3 regions of the Mesorhizobium sp. M0045 genome follow, and region 2 is predicted to be linked to each of the others. Evidence: predicted binding sites of a transcription regulator. Region 2 holds the regulator's gene; each other region holds the start of a gene.
What was found. Region 2 encodes PhoB, which activates phosphate uptake and scavenging genes when phosphate is short. Its sites were predicted from a motif close to TGTCATNNANCTGTCAT; they were not measured.
Positions count from the first base shown of each region.

Region 1: the regulator PhoB is predicted to act here: its motif matches at 2,935-2,951, upstream of ugpB (sn-glycerol-3-phosphate ABC transporter substrate-binding protein UgpB).
Region 3: the regulator PhoB is predicted to act here: its motif matches at 3,021-3,037, upstream of NKJ72_RS21150 (LTA synthase family protein).

Region 1 is NZ_JAMYUY010000003.1:238,145-243,041, forward strand. Features, by position in the region: gene tlpA (thiol:disulfide interchange protein TlpA) at 1-286, shown strand, start outside; gene NKJ72_RS06190 (bifunctional diguanylate cyclase/phosphodiesterase) at 289-2,721, opposite strand; gene ugpB (sn-glycerol-3-phosphate ABC transporter substrate-binding protein UgpB) at 3,009-4,319, shown strand; gene ugpA (sn-glycerol-3-phosphate ABC transporter permease UgpA) at 4,401-4,897, shown strand, end outside.
Region 2 is NZ_JAMYUY010000003.1:136,299-141,195, forward strand. Features, by position in the region: gene pstA (phosphate ABC transporter permease PstA) at 1-558, shown strand, start outside; gene pstB (phosphate ABC transporter ATP-binding protein PstB) at 555-1,358, shown strand; gene phoU (phosphate signaling complex protein PhoU) at 1,391-2,098, shown strand; gene phoB (phosphate regulon transcriptional regulator PhoB) at 2,115-2,804, shown strand; gene NKJ72_RS05630 (ROK family protein) at 2,814-4,058, opposite strand; gene xylF (D-xylose ABC transporter substrate-binding protein) at 4,343-4,897, shown strand, end outside.
Region 3 is NZ_JAMYUY010000014.1:33,681-38,577, forward strand. Features, by position in the region: gene rpsF (30S ribosomal protein S6) at 1-233, opposite strand, end outside; gene NKJ72_RS21150 (LTA synthase family protein) at 1,055-2,980, opposite strand; gene fabD (ACP S-malonyltransferase) at 3,228-4,193, shown strand; gene fabG (3-oxoacyl-[acyl-carrier-protein] reductase) at 4,254-4,897, shown strand, end outside.

The DNA.
Region 1 (4,897 bases), 100 kb from region 2:
GATGGGCAGCGATGCGTTTCAGGTTATTGCCGTCAACGTCGATGCCGGCGACGATGCCAAACCGAAGAAATTCCTGGAGGACACCGGCGTCAAGTCGCTCGGCTACTATCGCGATGCCACGATGGCGCTGTTCAACGACGTCAAGACGCGCGGCCTGGCGCTAGGTCTGCCCGTCACCATGCTGATCGATGGGCAAGGCTGCCTCATCGCCCATATGAACGGCCCGGCCGAATGGTCGGGGCCGGATGCCAAGCGTCTGGTCGAGGCGGCGCTTCAGCCGGGATAGGCTCAGACCGTGCGCAGGCGCGGCTTGAGCACGGCAATGCTTGCGCCGCGTCGGCTGGCTGTGCGGATTGCCGGAGCAGCCACGCCCGTCAGTTCGCCGAACGTCTCGATCGGAGCCGGTTTGCCGAGGTAATAGCCTTGCCCGATCTCGCAAGCCTCGGCGTCCAAGAACCTCAATTCACCCGGCGTCTCGATGCCCTCCGCAAGGACCGGTAGGCCGAGACCGCGTCCAAGCCCCAGCACGGCGCGGACGATCGCCGCGAACTGGGCGTTCTTGTCGACCGATTTGATGAACGAGCCGTCGATCTTGATCTTGTCGAAGGGAAAGGCGCTAAGGTTGGACAGCGAAGAGTAGCCGGTGCCAAAATCGTCCATCGCTACATGCACGCCAAGCGCCTTGACCTGCCTCAACGCCGCCAGTGCGCGGGGCATATCCTTCACCAGGGCTGTTTCGGTAATCTCCAGTTCCAGCCTGCCGGGTGCGAGGCCCGACCTCGCCAGTGCGTCATGCACCTTGCGGCTGAAGTTCGGATTGTGAAGCTGCACGGCGGAGACGTTGACGGCGACCATCAGCGGATTTGTCCAGCGAGCAGCATCGTTACAAGCCGTCGTCAGCACCCAGTCGCCGATCTGGGCGATCGCGCCACTGTCTTCGGCTACGGGGATGAAAACAGCCGGAGAAATGTCACCCCGCTCAGGGTGCTGCCACCGGACCAGGGCTTCGAAGCCGATCATCCTGCCGCCGCGGATTTCCTTCTGAGGCTGGTAGACGAGGTGGAACTCCTTGCGGGCGATGGCCTGGCGCAATTCATGCTCCATCACGCGCTTGTCGCGGGCCGCGGTGCCCATGGCTATCTCGAAAAACCGGTAAGTGTCCCTGCCTTCGGTTTTGGCGCGATGGAGTGCCGTGTCGGCGTGGCTGATCAGGCCGGCCTGGTCTTCGGCATCCAGCGGAAAGAAGGCGATGCCGATGCTGGCCGAGACGAGGCCGGAGCCGACCGAAACCCTGTTTTCCTCGCGGATCGCCGCCAGCAAGTCCTCGGCTATCCGGCCTGCGGCCAGGGGGTCGGGGAGGTTCGGAGCTATGATGGCAAATTCGTCGCCGCCGAGACGCGCGAGCATCTGTCCGTGGCGCGGAATGCCGGAAATGCAGTGCGCGAGCTTCTGCAGCATCGCGTCACCGGCGCTGTGGCCGTAGAGGTCGTTGACTTGCTTGAACCGGTCGAGGTCAAGCAGCAGGAGCGCCAGATATCCATCCTTGCCGCCACGATCCATCGAGGCGAATTCTGCTTCCAGCCGGGAAGAAAAGCTCCGCCGATTGGCAAGCCCGGTAAGCGGATCGAAATGCGCGAGGCGGAGAATCTCTTCTTCTGCCTTCTTGCGCTCACGGATGTCGCGAACGGCAAGCACCGTATGAGGCCTGCCGCAGTAGGTGATCTTCCTGGCGATCAGCTCGACAGGAACTCTCGCGCCGTCGCTGCCCCTTAATGTTGCTTCCTGCGCCTGTTCGCCGAAGCCGGACATATCGGCTGCGCTCTGTCCCTCGAAAAGCTCGCCGAGTTGCATCGTGTTCAGGGTGGCTGTCGCTGTTCCGGTCAGCTTCGCCATACTGTCATTGGCACTGACGATGCGGGTGCCATCGCAAACGATCAGACCTTCCACCGCCGCGTTGGCGAGATCGTGCATGCGATCGGCCTCGAGCTTCTGGCGGCGAAAGCGCAGGTCGATCCACAGCGCCGCACCTGACAGCACAAGGATTACAAGGCTGGCGACCGCTGCGGCAAAGGCCTGGGAAATGGGCTCGACGGAATGTTCGGATATTTCAATCGAGGAATCCGGAATGATCGACACCGCGGTCATCGCGATGAAATGCAAGCTGCAAATGGCCAGCGTCAAAAGCGCGGCGCCGCCGAGAGTCGCGAGTGCTGACGGGCGGCGCAAGACGACCAGGAGCGCCAGTGCCGCAAGGGTCACTCCGGCCAGAAGCGATATCGCGACAAGGAGCAGGTTCCATACGACCCGGCCTTCGACCTCGAAAGCGGCCATGCCGATGTAGTGCATCGTCGCGATGGCGCCGCCGAGAATGGCGCCACCGACGAGGAAATGGTCGATGCCGCGCCGCAAGGTGGCGACCCACATCCCAAGCGCGGTCAGGATGACGGCGGCGGCAAGCGAAAAGGCGGATAATCCCGGATTGTATGCGTTCGGTATTCCCGGCGTAAACGCGGTCATGGCGATGAAATGCGTCGCCCATATGCCGAACCCGGTCGAGGCCGCGGCGATCATCAGCCAGACAAGCCGGTTTCGCTCGGTCGATCGGCCGACATGCTTAAGGAGATTAACCGCAGAGAAACAAGAAATTCCACAGACGAGTGCGGCGAGCGCAACCAGTCTCAGGTCGTGCTGATTTACGATACAATTATAGACCGTCAGCATCCTGGTCACTCGGTCAAAACTAACAGGGGAGGTGTGACGGATTAGCTCTTGGAGATTTTAACGAATAGTTAACCCGTAGGCCATGAGGCGGGTCTTTTCGGGGGAAAACCGATGCCGCTGCGCCGAAAAAGGCGGTGATGTCGTTTCTGACGCCCGGTTTCGGTAGCGAGTGCACTTTAGGAAGGAATGGTGTTCATTGATCGGCAACAAAACCGTTGTCCGATTGTCATCAGCGCCACATATTGGCTTTGCGGAGGTGCCCCTTTCGCCAATGCGGGAGATGAAACATGAAGTTCTTCGGCTTTGCGGCCGGTATCGCCGCCACCGTGACCCTGCTTTCCACCACCTCCGCCTTCGCCGTCACGCAGATCAGCTGGTGGCACGCCATGACCGGCGCCAACGCCGAGGTCGTCGCCAAGATCTCCAAGGATTTCAACGCCAGCCAGAGCGAATATGAGCTCGTTCCGGTGTTCAAGGGCACCTATCCGGAGACGCTGAATGCCGGCATCGCTGCCTTTCGTGCCGGGCAAGCGCCCGATATCCTCCAGGTGTTCGACGTCGGCACCGGCGTGATGATGGCGGCCGAGGGTGCGATAAAGCCGGTGGCCGATGTGATGACCGGCGCCGGGATGACTTTCGACAAGAGCCAGTATCTGCCCGGCATCGTCGGCTATTATTCGAAGCCGGACGGCACCATGCTGTCCTTCCCCTACAACTCCTCCTCGCCGATCCTCTACTACAACAAGGACATCTTCCAGAAGGCAGGCCTCGACGTGAACAATCCGCCCAAGACCTGGAACGAGGTTTGGGAAGCCGCCAAGAAGATCAAAACGAGCGGCGCCGCTTCTTGCGGCTATACCTCGACCTGGCTGACCTGGATCCATCTGGAGAATTTCGCGGCGTGGAATGACGTGCCTTGGGCCACCCAGCAGAACGGCCTGGCCGGCGGCGATGTCGAACTCAAGATCAATGCGCCGATTTTCGTCAACCACTTCCAGGCGCTCGCCGACCTGGCCAAGGACGGCACGTTCAAATATGGCGGCCGCACCTCCGAAGCCAAGCAGATATTCCTCGCCGGCGAATGCGGCATCTTCACTGAATCGTCGGGCGGCCTCGGCGATATCGTCAAGTCCGGCATGAATTATGGCATCGGCCAGCTTCCCTACGACAGTGACGCCAAGGGTGCCCCGCAGAACACGACGCCGGGCGGTGCCAGCCTATGGGTGTTCGGCAACAAGTCGGACGAGGAGTACAAGGGCGTTGCCGCCTTCTTTGCCTATCTGTCCAAGACCGATGTACAGGAATACCTGCACCAGAAGTCGGGATACCTGCCTGTGACGCTCGCCGCGTACGAGGCGACCAAGAAATCAGGCTTCTATGACAAGAACCCCGGCCGCGAGACACCCATCCTGCAGATGATCGGCAAGTCGCCGACCGACAATTCGAAGGGCGTGCGCCTGCCGAATCTGCCGCAGGTGCGCGATATCCAGAACGAGGAGCTGGAGAAGATGCTGGCCGGCCAGCAAACCGCCCAGCAGGCGCTCGACAATGCGGTCGCGCGCGGCAACGCCGCGATCAAGGAAGCCCTGGACAACTAACGAGATCGTCTCGGTCAGTCGGTTGGAATATCGCCCACGCGAGCGCGCGTGGGCGATGCCTGGATAGCGAGGGAAATCAGCCTGTCTCCACGCGTCGTCTTTCCCAACAAGATCCTGCCCTACCTGCTGGTGGCGCCACAGCTCGCCATCACCCTGGTTTTCTTCTACTGGCCGGCCGGTCAGGCGCTTTACCAGTCGATGCTCAGGCAAGACCCGTTCGGGCTGAAGAGCAGGTTCGTCTGGTTTGCCAATTTCCGGAAGGTGCTGGCCGATCCGGCCTACCTCAACTCGATCAAGGTCACGGTGGTGTTCTCGCTTGCGACCGCGATCGTTGCCATGGTTGTGGCCCTGCTGCTCGCGGTTATGGCCGAGAAGGCCGTGCGCGGCAAAGGCCTCTACCGCACACTGTTGATATGGCCTTATGCCGTGGCGCCGGCGATCGCCGGCATGCTGTGGCTGTTTCTGTTCAACCCTTCGATAGGCTCGTTGGCCTATTTGCTGAGAAGCCTCGGCATCGCCTGGGACCCACTGCTCAACGGCACCCACGCCATGATCCTGCTGGTGTCGGCGGCTGCCTG
Region 2 (4,897 bases):
GGACGCTTTTCGCGCATCACTACCGTCGTCCGCTTCATCAACGACATCCTGTTGTCGGCGCCGTCGATCATCATCGGCTTGTTCGTCTATGAATTGATGGTGCGGCCAATGGGACATTTCTCGGCCATTGCCGGCGCCGTGGCGCTTGCCATCCTGGTCATTCCGGTGGTCGTGCGCACCACTGAAGACATGCTCAACCTGGTGCCGAACGCGTTGCGTGAAGCCGGTGCCGCGATCGGCGCACCACGCTGGGTGGTGATCCGTTCGGTCGCCTACCGCGCCGCATTGTCCGGCATCGTCACCGGCATATTGCTGGCGATAGCACGCATTTCCGGCGAGACGGCGCCGCTGCTCTTCACCGCGCTCAACAACCAGTTCTGGAGCAGCAATATCAACGCGCCGATGGCCAGCCTGCCGGTGACCATCTTCCAGTTCGCTCTCAGCCCTTACGAGGAATGGCAGCAACTGGCGTGGACCGGCGCACTCATAATCACCCTGACGGTTCTGGGCTTGAGCATCCTCGCCCGCAGCCTTACCGGACGCAGAGAGGACAGATGACACAGATGTTGTCCCCAGACATGACGATGACCGAAACGGTCACCGAGAAGACGAAGATCGAGGTCAAGAACCTCAACTTCTACTACGGCCAGAGCAAGGCGCTGAAGGACATCAGCCTGTCGCTGCCCGAGCGCAGCGTCACGGCCTTCATCGGCCCTTCGGGTTGCGGGAAATCGACGCTGCTGCGCGTCTTCAACCGCATCTACGAGCTCTACCCGAAACAGACCGCCGAGGGGCAGGTGCTGCTTGACGGCAAGAACATTCTCGACCGGTCGCAGGATCTCAACCTCCTCAGGACAAAGATCGGCATGGTATTCCAGAAGCCGACGCCGTTCCCGATGTCGATCTATGAGAACATCGCCTTCGGCGTCAGGCTCTACGAGAATCTCGGCAAGTCCGAGATGGACGGCCGCGTCGAGCAAGCGTTGAAGCGGGCCGCGCTGTGGAGCGAGGTCAAGGACAAGCTAAACGCCAGCGGCTTGAGCCTGTCCGGCGGCCAGCAGCAGCGGCTCTGCATTGCCCGCACCGTGGCAGTGAAGCCGGAAGTCATTCTGCTCGACGAACCGGCTTCGGCCCTCGACCCGCTGTCGACGGCCAAGATCGAGGAACTGATCGACGAGCTGCAAGCCGACTACACGATCGTCATCGTCACCCACAACATGCAGCAAGCGGCGCGCGTGTCGCGCCAGACCGCCTTCATGTATCTGGGTGAACTGGTCGAGTTCGACCGGACCGAGAAGATATTCACGTCGCCCCGCGAGAAGCGCACGCAGGACTACATCACCGGCCGCTTCGGCTGAGCCGTTCCGATCATGCATATGAGGACAGGACCATGGGCGAACACACAGTCGCTTCTTTCGACGAGGATCTCGAGCAGATCAGCAAGCTGATCCGCGACATGGCCGACCTCGCCGGTTCGATGGTCGGCGGGGCGACCAAGGCCCTGTTGAATTCCGACAACGTGCTGGCGCAACGCGTCGTCTCCGACGACGCCATCATGGATGCGCGTCAACGCGAACTGGACGATCGCGCCATCACCCTGATCGCCAAGCGCCAGCCAATGGCTCACGATCTGCGCCATGTCGTCGGAGCGATCCGCATGGCCGGCGACCTCGAACGCATCGGCGACCTTGCCAAGAACATCGCCAAGCGTGTGAGCGCGGTCGGCCTCAGCGTCACGCCGCGCGACCTATCGCATTCCATCGATGCGATGGCGCAGCTAGTGCTCATCCAGGTGCAGGGCGTCATCGAGGAATATGCTGCAGGCGATGCGGCCGCGTTGGCCAAGCTGCGCGCCGCCGACGAGCGCATCGACGTCAAATACACGTCGGTGTTCCGCGAGCTGTTGACCTACATGATGGAAGATCCGCGCAACATCACCGCTTGCACGCATCTGCTGTTCTGCGCCAAGAATCTCGAGCGGATCGGCGACCATGTCACCAACATCGCCGAAAATGCGTATTATGTGCTGACCGGCGAGCAATTGCCGGTCAATCGTCCGAAGCAGGACGAAACGACAATGCCTGCACCGGTGACATGATGGGGGTGCCCAGCCGATGATCGCACCACGCATAATGGTGGTGGAGGACGAGGAGCCGTTGGGCGTGCTGCTCCGCTACAATCTCGAATCCGAAGGCTACCAGGTCGAGGTGGTGACACGCGGCGACGAAGCCGAGATCCGTTTGCAGGAAAATGTGCCCGACCTTCTGGTGCTCGACTGGATGATACCGGCGGTTTCCGGCATCGAGCTCTGCCGCAGGTTGCGCGTGCGCCCCGAAACCGAGCGGCTGCCGATCATCATGCTGACCGCGCGCGGCGAGGAGAGCGACCGGGTGCGCGGTCTTTCGACCGGCGCCGACGACTATCTGGTCAAACCGTTTTCGACACCGGAATTCATGGCCAGGGTCAAGGCGCTGCTGCGGCGCGCCAAGCCGGAAGTGCTGTCCAGCGTGCTGAAGGTCGGCGACATCGTGCTCGATCGCGAATCGCACCGGGTTTATCGCAAGAAGAGCGAGATCCGGCTCGGGCCGACCGAATTCCGGCTGCTCGAGTTCATGATGCGGCATCCGGGCCGCGTCTTCTCGCGTAGCCAGTTGCTCGATAATGTCTGGGGCGAGACGATCTATATCGACGAACGCACCGTCGACGTGCATGTCGGGCGGCTGCGCAAAGCCGTCAATAACGGCCGCATGCCGGATGTCATCCGCACCATCCGCGGCGCCGGCTATGCGATCAGGGAAGATTGACCCGCCTGGTCAGGCGACGTTCCTTCTGACGCCGGGCCTCATTTGCGCGCCCGGCGCGAAAATCTCCTGGTCGACGAAGCTTAACGCCCGCATCGCGCAGCCTTCGCGGATCAGCGGCAATTCGTTTGGCTCGGTGTCGAAGGAGATCGAGCCCGAATGCTGGCCACCGGCGGTCTGGGCGATGGCCTTGCGCAAGGCCGGCTCGATCAGATCGAAGGCAGCGGCACTGGCGCCGACCATCGCGACCGGTGCTGGATCGATCAGCGCGAACAGCGAGCCGAGACCGAAACCCAGCGCTTCGCCGGCCTTGCGGTAGGCCTCGCGTTCCGGCCCATCCTTCTCGCGCGCGCGGGCCGCCAGAGCGCGCATGTCGGCGTCGCTGACGTCGGCGATAGGTTCGCTGTCTTCGCTCATCTGCCTGGCGTTGCGCCAGATGGCATAGTTGCCGGCATAGGCTTCGACGCAGCCGCGCCGCCCGCAACGGCAGAGCGCTCCGCCCGGACGATGGATCATGTGGCCAAATTCGCCGCCCGAGGAATGCGTCCCGGTGAACAGTTCGCCCTTCAGCACAAGCCCCATACCGATGCCATGCGAAAGCAGGATGGCGATGAAGTCGTCGCGATAGCGATCCGGATCGCGCCAGCGCAAAGCCACCGCCATCATATTGCAGTCGTTCTCCACCGTGGCCGGGATACCGAATTCGTCCTCCAGCATGTCGGCAAAGGCGATGTCGGTCTGCGGCGTGATCGGCGACCACAGCATGGCGCGTGCAGGGGAGTCGGTAATGCCCTGAATCGCCAGGGCGATGCGGGCGACACTGCGGACGTCAAGGTCTGGGTCCTCAAGCCGGCGCCGGACGATGGCCCTGCATTCGCGGATCAGTTCGTCGCGCGGCATGGTCAGCGTGTCCAGCCGGCGCTGTTCCTCGGCGACCACCTGTCCCGCATAGTCGATAATGGCGGCCGACAGGAAATTCAGCGACAACACCACGGTCAGCACCGCCGCCGCTTCCGGGTTGAGGGCGAGGCCGACCTGCGGACGACCGCGTTTCAACGAAACGGGCTCACTTGCCTTGCTCTCGGCGAGGATGCCTTCCCGTATCAGGTCGGAGGAGATCGCCGATATGGTTGAATGACTGAGGCCGGTGGTGGCTGCGATCTCCGTACGCGATGGCTGGCCGGCCCGGCGCACCGCCGAGATCACCATCGCCCGGTTGCGCCGGCGCAAATCGTCGTGGCGGATTCCGACCGACATCGTTTTGCTTTCCTCCCGGTTGCCGCGGCCGCTCATGAACCGGAAGCCGTCGGTAATGTCCGACAAATAGTGTCAGATGCGGCAAATAGTGTCAGATGCAGGTGGCGCTGTCATCGTTTATTCCGACGCTCGAAAAAACTCGCAGAGTCATCAAAATCCATCACAATCGATGTTGACAGCAGCCGGAGATCGGGCCAGTATTTTTTCGAGGCTCGAAAAAATTAGAGCTTCCAAGCTGGTCGTTGAGCAATTAGTCACGCCGTACGCGGCGCAGGGAGGATATGATGAAGAGATTCACGACCGCCATTCTGGCGGGTGTCGCCATGACGCTGGCGCTGGCGTCGGTGGCGCAGGCGAAAGACAAGGTCATCGGCGTTTCCTGGTCGAACTTCCAGGAAGAGCGCTGGAAGACCGACGAGGCCGCAATGAAGGCGGCCATCGAGGCCGCCGGCGACAAGTATATTTCCGCCGACGCACAGTCCAACCCCGGCAAGCAGCTCACCGACGTCGAGAGCCTGATCTCGCAGGGTGCCAATGCGCTGATCATCCTCGCACAGGATGCCTCGGCCATCGGGCCGGCCGTGCAGAAGGCACTGGACGAAGGCATCCCGGTCGTCGGCTATGACCGGCTGATCGAGAACAAGGACGTGTTCTATCTGACCTTCGACAACAAGGAAGTCGGCCGCATGCAGGCCCGCGAAGTCTTCAAGGTGAAGCCGGAAGGCAATTACGTCTTCATCAAGGGTTCGGGTTCCGATCCGAATGCCGATTTCCTGTTTGCCGGTTCGATGGAGGTGCTGAAGGAGGCCATCGACAGCGGCAAGATCAAGAATGTCGGC
Region 3 (4,897 bases), on a different contig from region 2:
TGGCGCTCCATTTCGTTGAGCGCGGCCGGGGGGCAGGTGATGTCCATGAGTGTATAATATGCCTTCCGGTTCTTGTTGACCCGGTAGGTGAGGGACTTCAGTCCCCAGTTCTCGACCCGGCCGACGGACCCGCCATTCGCGGTGATGACGCCCTTGTACTGTTCGACAAGCGCATCGACCTGCTGCTGCGAGAGGTCCTGCCGAGCAAGAAACACATGTTCGTATAGAGCCATAGTGTTCGTGCCTTTCTTCGTTTCTCTCCCGGTTCCCGGCGGCAAAAGCCTCTGCAACTTCTCTGACCCGCAATCCTTGCGAAGGCGGGGAAGAAAGGAGCATGACGAGACGGTCGAGAGCGGAGACACGGGAGGCGGAAGCGCTTCTGGCTTCACGCGAAGGTTTCGAAAAACCTCCGGCCCTCCGTTCAGCCCCCAGCAAGGACCGGCAGATTGCGGGCGTCTATACAGGAATTTGGCTGCAAGGCAAGGGCAAACGGCCGACGTGTCGTAAGCAGATGAGTTGTCCGGATTAGGTAGCACATGAGTTGTCCGGTTTTATCGCCAGCCAAAGGGAGGCTGGGGCCGCGGTTAAGGTCAGGCAATACCCTGATGGGACGCTCGCCGTCTTCCACGGGCCCCGCCGCATCGCCCGATACACGCCCGACGGCGCCATAATCCAAGAAACCTGCCGCACGGGGCAAGCCGCGTGAACCGCTTCGACGCAAAACTGAAGCGGACTACCAAACCGGACAACTTGATTTGCTACCGACAGGGCAAACGGCCGACGTGTCGTAAGCAGATGAGTTGCACGCGAGTTGTCCGGTTTTATTGGGCTGCTGGCCTCATTCGCAAGGTCTTACGCATTTCCTGCCCGGACCCAAGAATGTTTTCCTCGCCTGACAAAACAAACCGGATGCCCTGTTCGTATAATCGCGGGAGACGATCGAGGTAACGCCAACAAATCGAACAGCTCTACGCAGTCGGCAGTCAGCTGCAACAATTCCCGTCTCTCGACGACACGATCGGAGTTCGCGCATCACGCTGCAACTTCAGCTGCCTCAGCTCGTGTGCGCAGCCACTTTGCCTGTGGTTTCGGGGAAGAAATCGGGCGCCGCATGGCGCTTGCCGAACATCATGTCGTATTGCAGCAGACGGAAGTCGCGGATTGCCGGGTCGATCTCTTTCTTACGCGACCAATCGGGGGTGGCGTCGCCTCCCGGTGCCAACAGCAAATTACGGTCGATGACGCGGTAGCGCTCTCGCAACTGGCCGAGGAAGCCGGTGTAATACGGATGGCTGATGCCGGCCGTTTTCAGGATATGGTAGGGCAGGAAGGCCGGGCTGACGACGCCCAGATCCTCGGCCGGGCCGCTGCGGTTCGACCAGACGATCAATGGCGTCTGGTGGTGCTGCAGCATCTGGTCGGCCGCCTCCTTGCGCGGCGCGACATTGTCCTTCAGGAAACCGGTCTCGACGTAGACCGGCCCAAGCGGCGGCAGGTGATCGCCGAAGAATGCGATGACGGTCGGCCGCTCGCGTTTCTTCGCCCATTCGATCAGCCGCTCGAGGCCGCGGTCCGCATCGGAAGAGCCTTCGGCGTAGCTCAACAGCGATTCACGTGCCCATTGGCTGATCGGCGCCTGCACCTTGTGGGTCGGATTGATATAGCGATACGGCTCATACGGCCCGTGGTTCTGCAGGCTGACGGCGAAAAAGAAGACCGGCTCGGCGCTGGTATCGGCTTCGCGGATGATCTCGTCGGTCATCGCTGCGTCCGACGCGAGCGGTCCGCGCTTCTGCATGGGCGGCAACGTCTCCTCGGACTTGAAGTCGTTGAAGCCGAAATCGGCATAGACGGCCCCCCGATTCCAGAACCAGTTGGTGCCGGGATGGATGGCGCGCGCCCGGTAGCCCTGACTTTTCAGGAAGGTCGCCAGCGAGGGAGTCGGTGTCCGCACATATTGCTGGTAGGGAATGCTGCCCGCCGGCAGGAAGGCGTTGGAAAAGCCGGTCAGGGCCTCGAACTCGATGTTGGCCGTCATGCCGCCGAACTCGGGCGAGAACATGTAGCCCGTGCGCAGTGCCCGCACATTGGGGATAGGGTCGGGTGTGATGGTGACGCCGGGCAGCTTGGTCGGATCCCAGAAGGATTCGCTCATCACGACGATGATGTCGGGCTTCTCGGCAGGTACCGAGGCGATCACCTGCGGTTTGCCGATCGCTTCGATCGCCTTGTCGGAATAGCCGGGCGGCGCCGAGACATGCGCCATCGGGACGTTCAGCGCGAAGGCGAGCGCAAAACCGTTCGAGGCATAGTTTTCCTTCTGGTCCCACATAATCGGGATGATCTGCAGCCGGTCGCGCGTCCACGAGAAGGTGGCATAGTCCATGATGGAGACGAAGAAAGCGATCAGCGGCACCGTCAGCGTCAGCCGGGCAAGGCGGCCCTTGTGGCTGAGCGCCGGAACGCGGCGGCGCCATAACCGCCAGCCATAGACGAGCAGCGACAGCCCGCCGACGATGCCGATCGCCAGGGCAATGGCGGTTCCTGGGCGGTCGCGGACCAGGAGCGGCATCAGTGCCACGATCTGCCGGGAATAGAGGAAATCGGTCGGATAGAGCGGATCGCCGAGATAGAGCGACTTCTGGTGGCCGACGAACGCCAGCGACAATGTCAGCGGCGCGACGATCATCAGGCTCTGATGGCTGCGGCCGAGCACGGCGTCGAGGCCGATGAGGATCAGCGCAAAAATGATGATCGTGGTCCAGCCGGGTTTGAAAGGCTGCAGAAAGAAATCAATGGTGCCGGCAAAGTTGCCGCGCACGATCAGTTCGATGGCAAACACCAGGATGGCCGCAGCCAGCAAGCTGATAAGGCCATAGCGGATGACAGGCCATCTGCGCGCCGGCAGATAGCCAGTCGACGGATCGCCTTCAAGAAACTGTGGCGCCGCCTCGGCTGCGCTCTGCTTGGTCTTTGCCACTTCAATAGTTCCCCGGCCCGCAACAAAGGCGTCACTCGATTGTCATCGAACTGTCACGCAAAGCCTAGCGCCTGCGGCGGAAATAAGAAGAGCCAACAAACAAATCGTGAGCGGTTTTCATCATGAGTGATCGCCAAAAAGCCTGCCGAAACAGGCACTCGGCCGACGCTGAGCGGTCAAGGTTGGACTTGACTTGGGCGCACGCCTTGCGTCACAGGCAGCGAGAACCAGCAGCTGGGAGCCGACCATGGCCATCGCATTCACCTTTCCGGGGCAGGGCAGCCAGGCCGTCGGCATGGGCAAGGACCTCGCCGATACTTTTGTGGAATCGCGGCGGATCTTCGAGGAAGTCGACGACGCGCTCGGTGAAAAACTATCGCAGCTGATCTGGGAAGGCCCGGAAGAGACGCTGACGCTGACCGCCAATGCTCAGCCGGCGCTGATGGCGGTGTCACTCGCCGCAGTCCGGGCGCTGGAGGCGCGCGGCTTCTCCCTGAACGGCAAGGTCACCTATGTCGCCGGCCATTCGCTCGGTGAATATTCGGCACTTGCGGCCGCTGGTTTCGTTTCGGTCGCCGACGCCGCCCGGCTGTTGCGTATCCGCGGCAATGCCATGCAGGCGGCTGTACCGGCCGGCGAGGGCGCCATGGCGGCGATCATCGGGTTGGAACAGGCCGACGTCGAGGCCGCTTGCGCAGAGGCCGCCCAAGGCACCGCCAAAGATCCTGCGCAAGCCTTGGTTTGCCAGATCGCCAACGACAATGGCGGCGGCCAGCTGGTGATCTCCGGCGCCAGGCCGGCGGTCGAACTGGCGGCAAAGCTATGCACGGAGAAGGGCGCCAAGCGGGCGCTGATGCTGCAGGTCTCGGCGCCCTTCCATTCGGCATTGATGAAGCCTGCGGCCGAGATCATGCGGGAGGCGCTGGCCGCCGTGACGAAGCGTGCGCCGGTCGTGCCGCTGGTCTCGAATGTTACGGTGACCCCGACGAGCGATCCTGACGAGATTGCCCGCCGCCTCGTCGAACAGGTGATCGGGCGCGTGCGCTGGCGCGAAACGGTGGAGTGGTTCGGCAGCAACGGCGTTGCGACGCTTTACGAAGTGGGCGCCGGCAAGGTGCTGTCGGGGCTGGCCCGCCGCATCAACCGCGATATTGCCACCACTGCCATCGGATCCGCGGCGGATGTCGAGGCGGCGCTGGCGGCGCTTGCATAATCAACTGGCGATTTGACACCGCTCCATGCAAAGGGTGTTCGCTCAGATCAGGAGGCAAGAATGTTCGAATTGACCGGCCGCAAGGCGCTCGTCACCGGCGCATCGGGAGGTATCGGCGAGGCGATCGCCCGTGTGCTGCACGGCCAGGGCGCCATCGTCGGCCTGCATGGTACACGTATCGAGAAATTGGAGGCGCTGGCCGCCGAACTGGGCGACCGGGTCAAGCTTTTCCCGGCCAATCTTTCCAACCGCGACGACGTCAAGGCGCTCGGCCAGAAGGCGGAGGCCGACCTCGAAGGCGTCGACATCCTCGTCAACAATGCCGGCATCACCAAGGACGGGTTGTTCGTGCGCATGGCTGACGCCGACTGGGATAGCGTGCTCGAGGTCAACCTGACCGCCGTGTTCCGGCTGACCCGCGAGCTTACCCATCCGATGATGCGGCGCCGCCATGGCCGCATCATCAACATCACTTCAGTGGTTGGCGTCACCGGCAATCCCGGCCAGACCAATTACTGCGCCTCCAAAGCCGGTATGATCGGCTTTTCCAAATCGCTGGCGCAGGAGATCGCCACCCGCAATATTACCGTCAACTGCGTCGCCCCGGGCTTCATCGAATCGGCGATGACCGCCAAGCTCAACGACAAGCAGAAAGAGGCGATCATGGCGGCGATCCCGACCCGGCGCATGGGCACGGGCGCCGA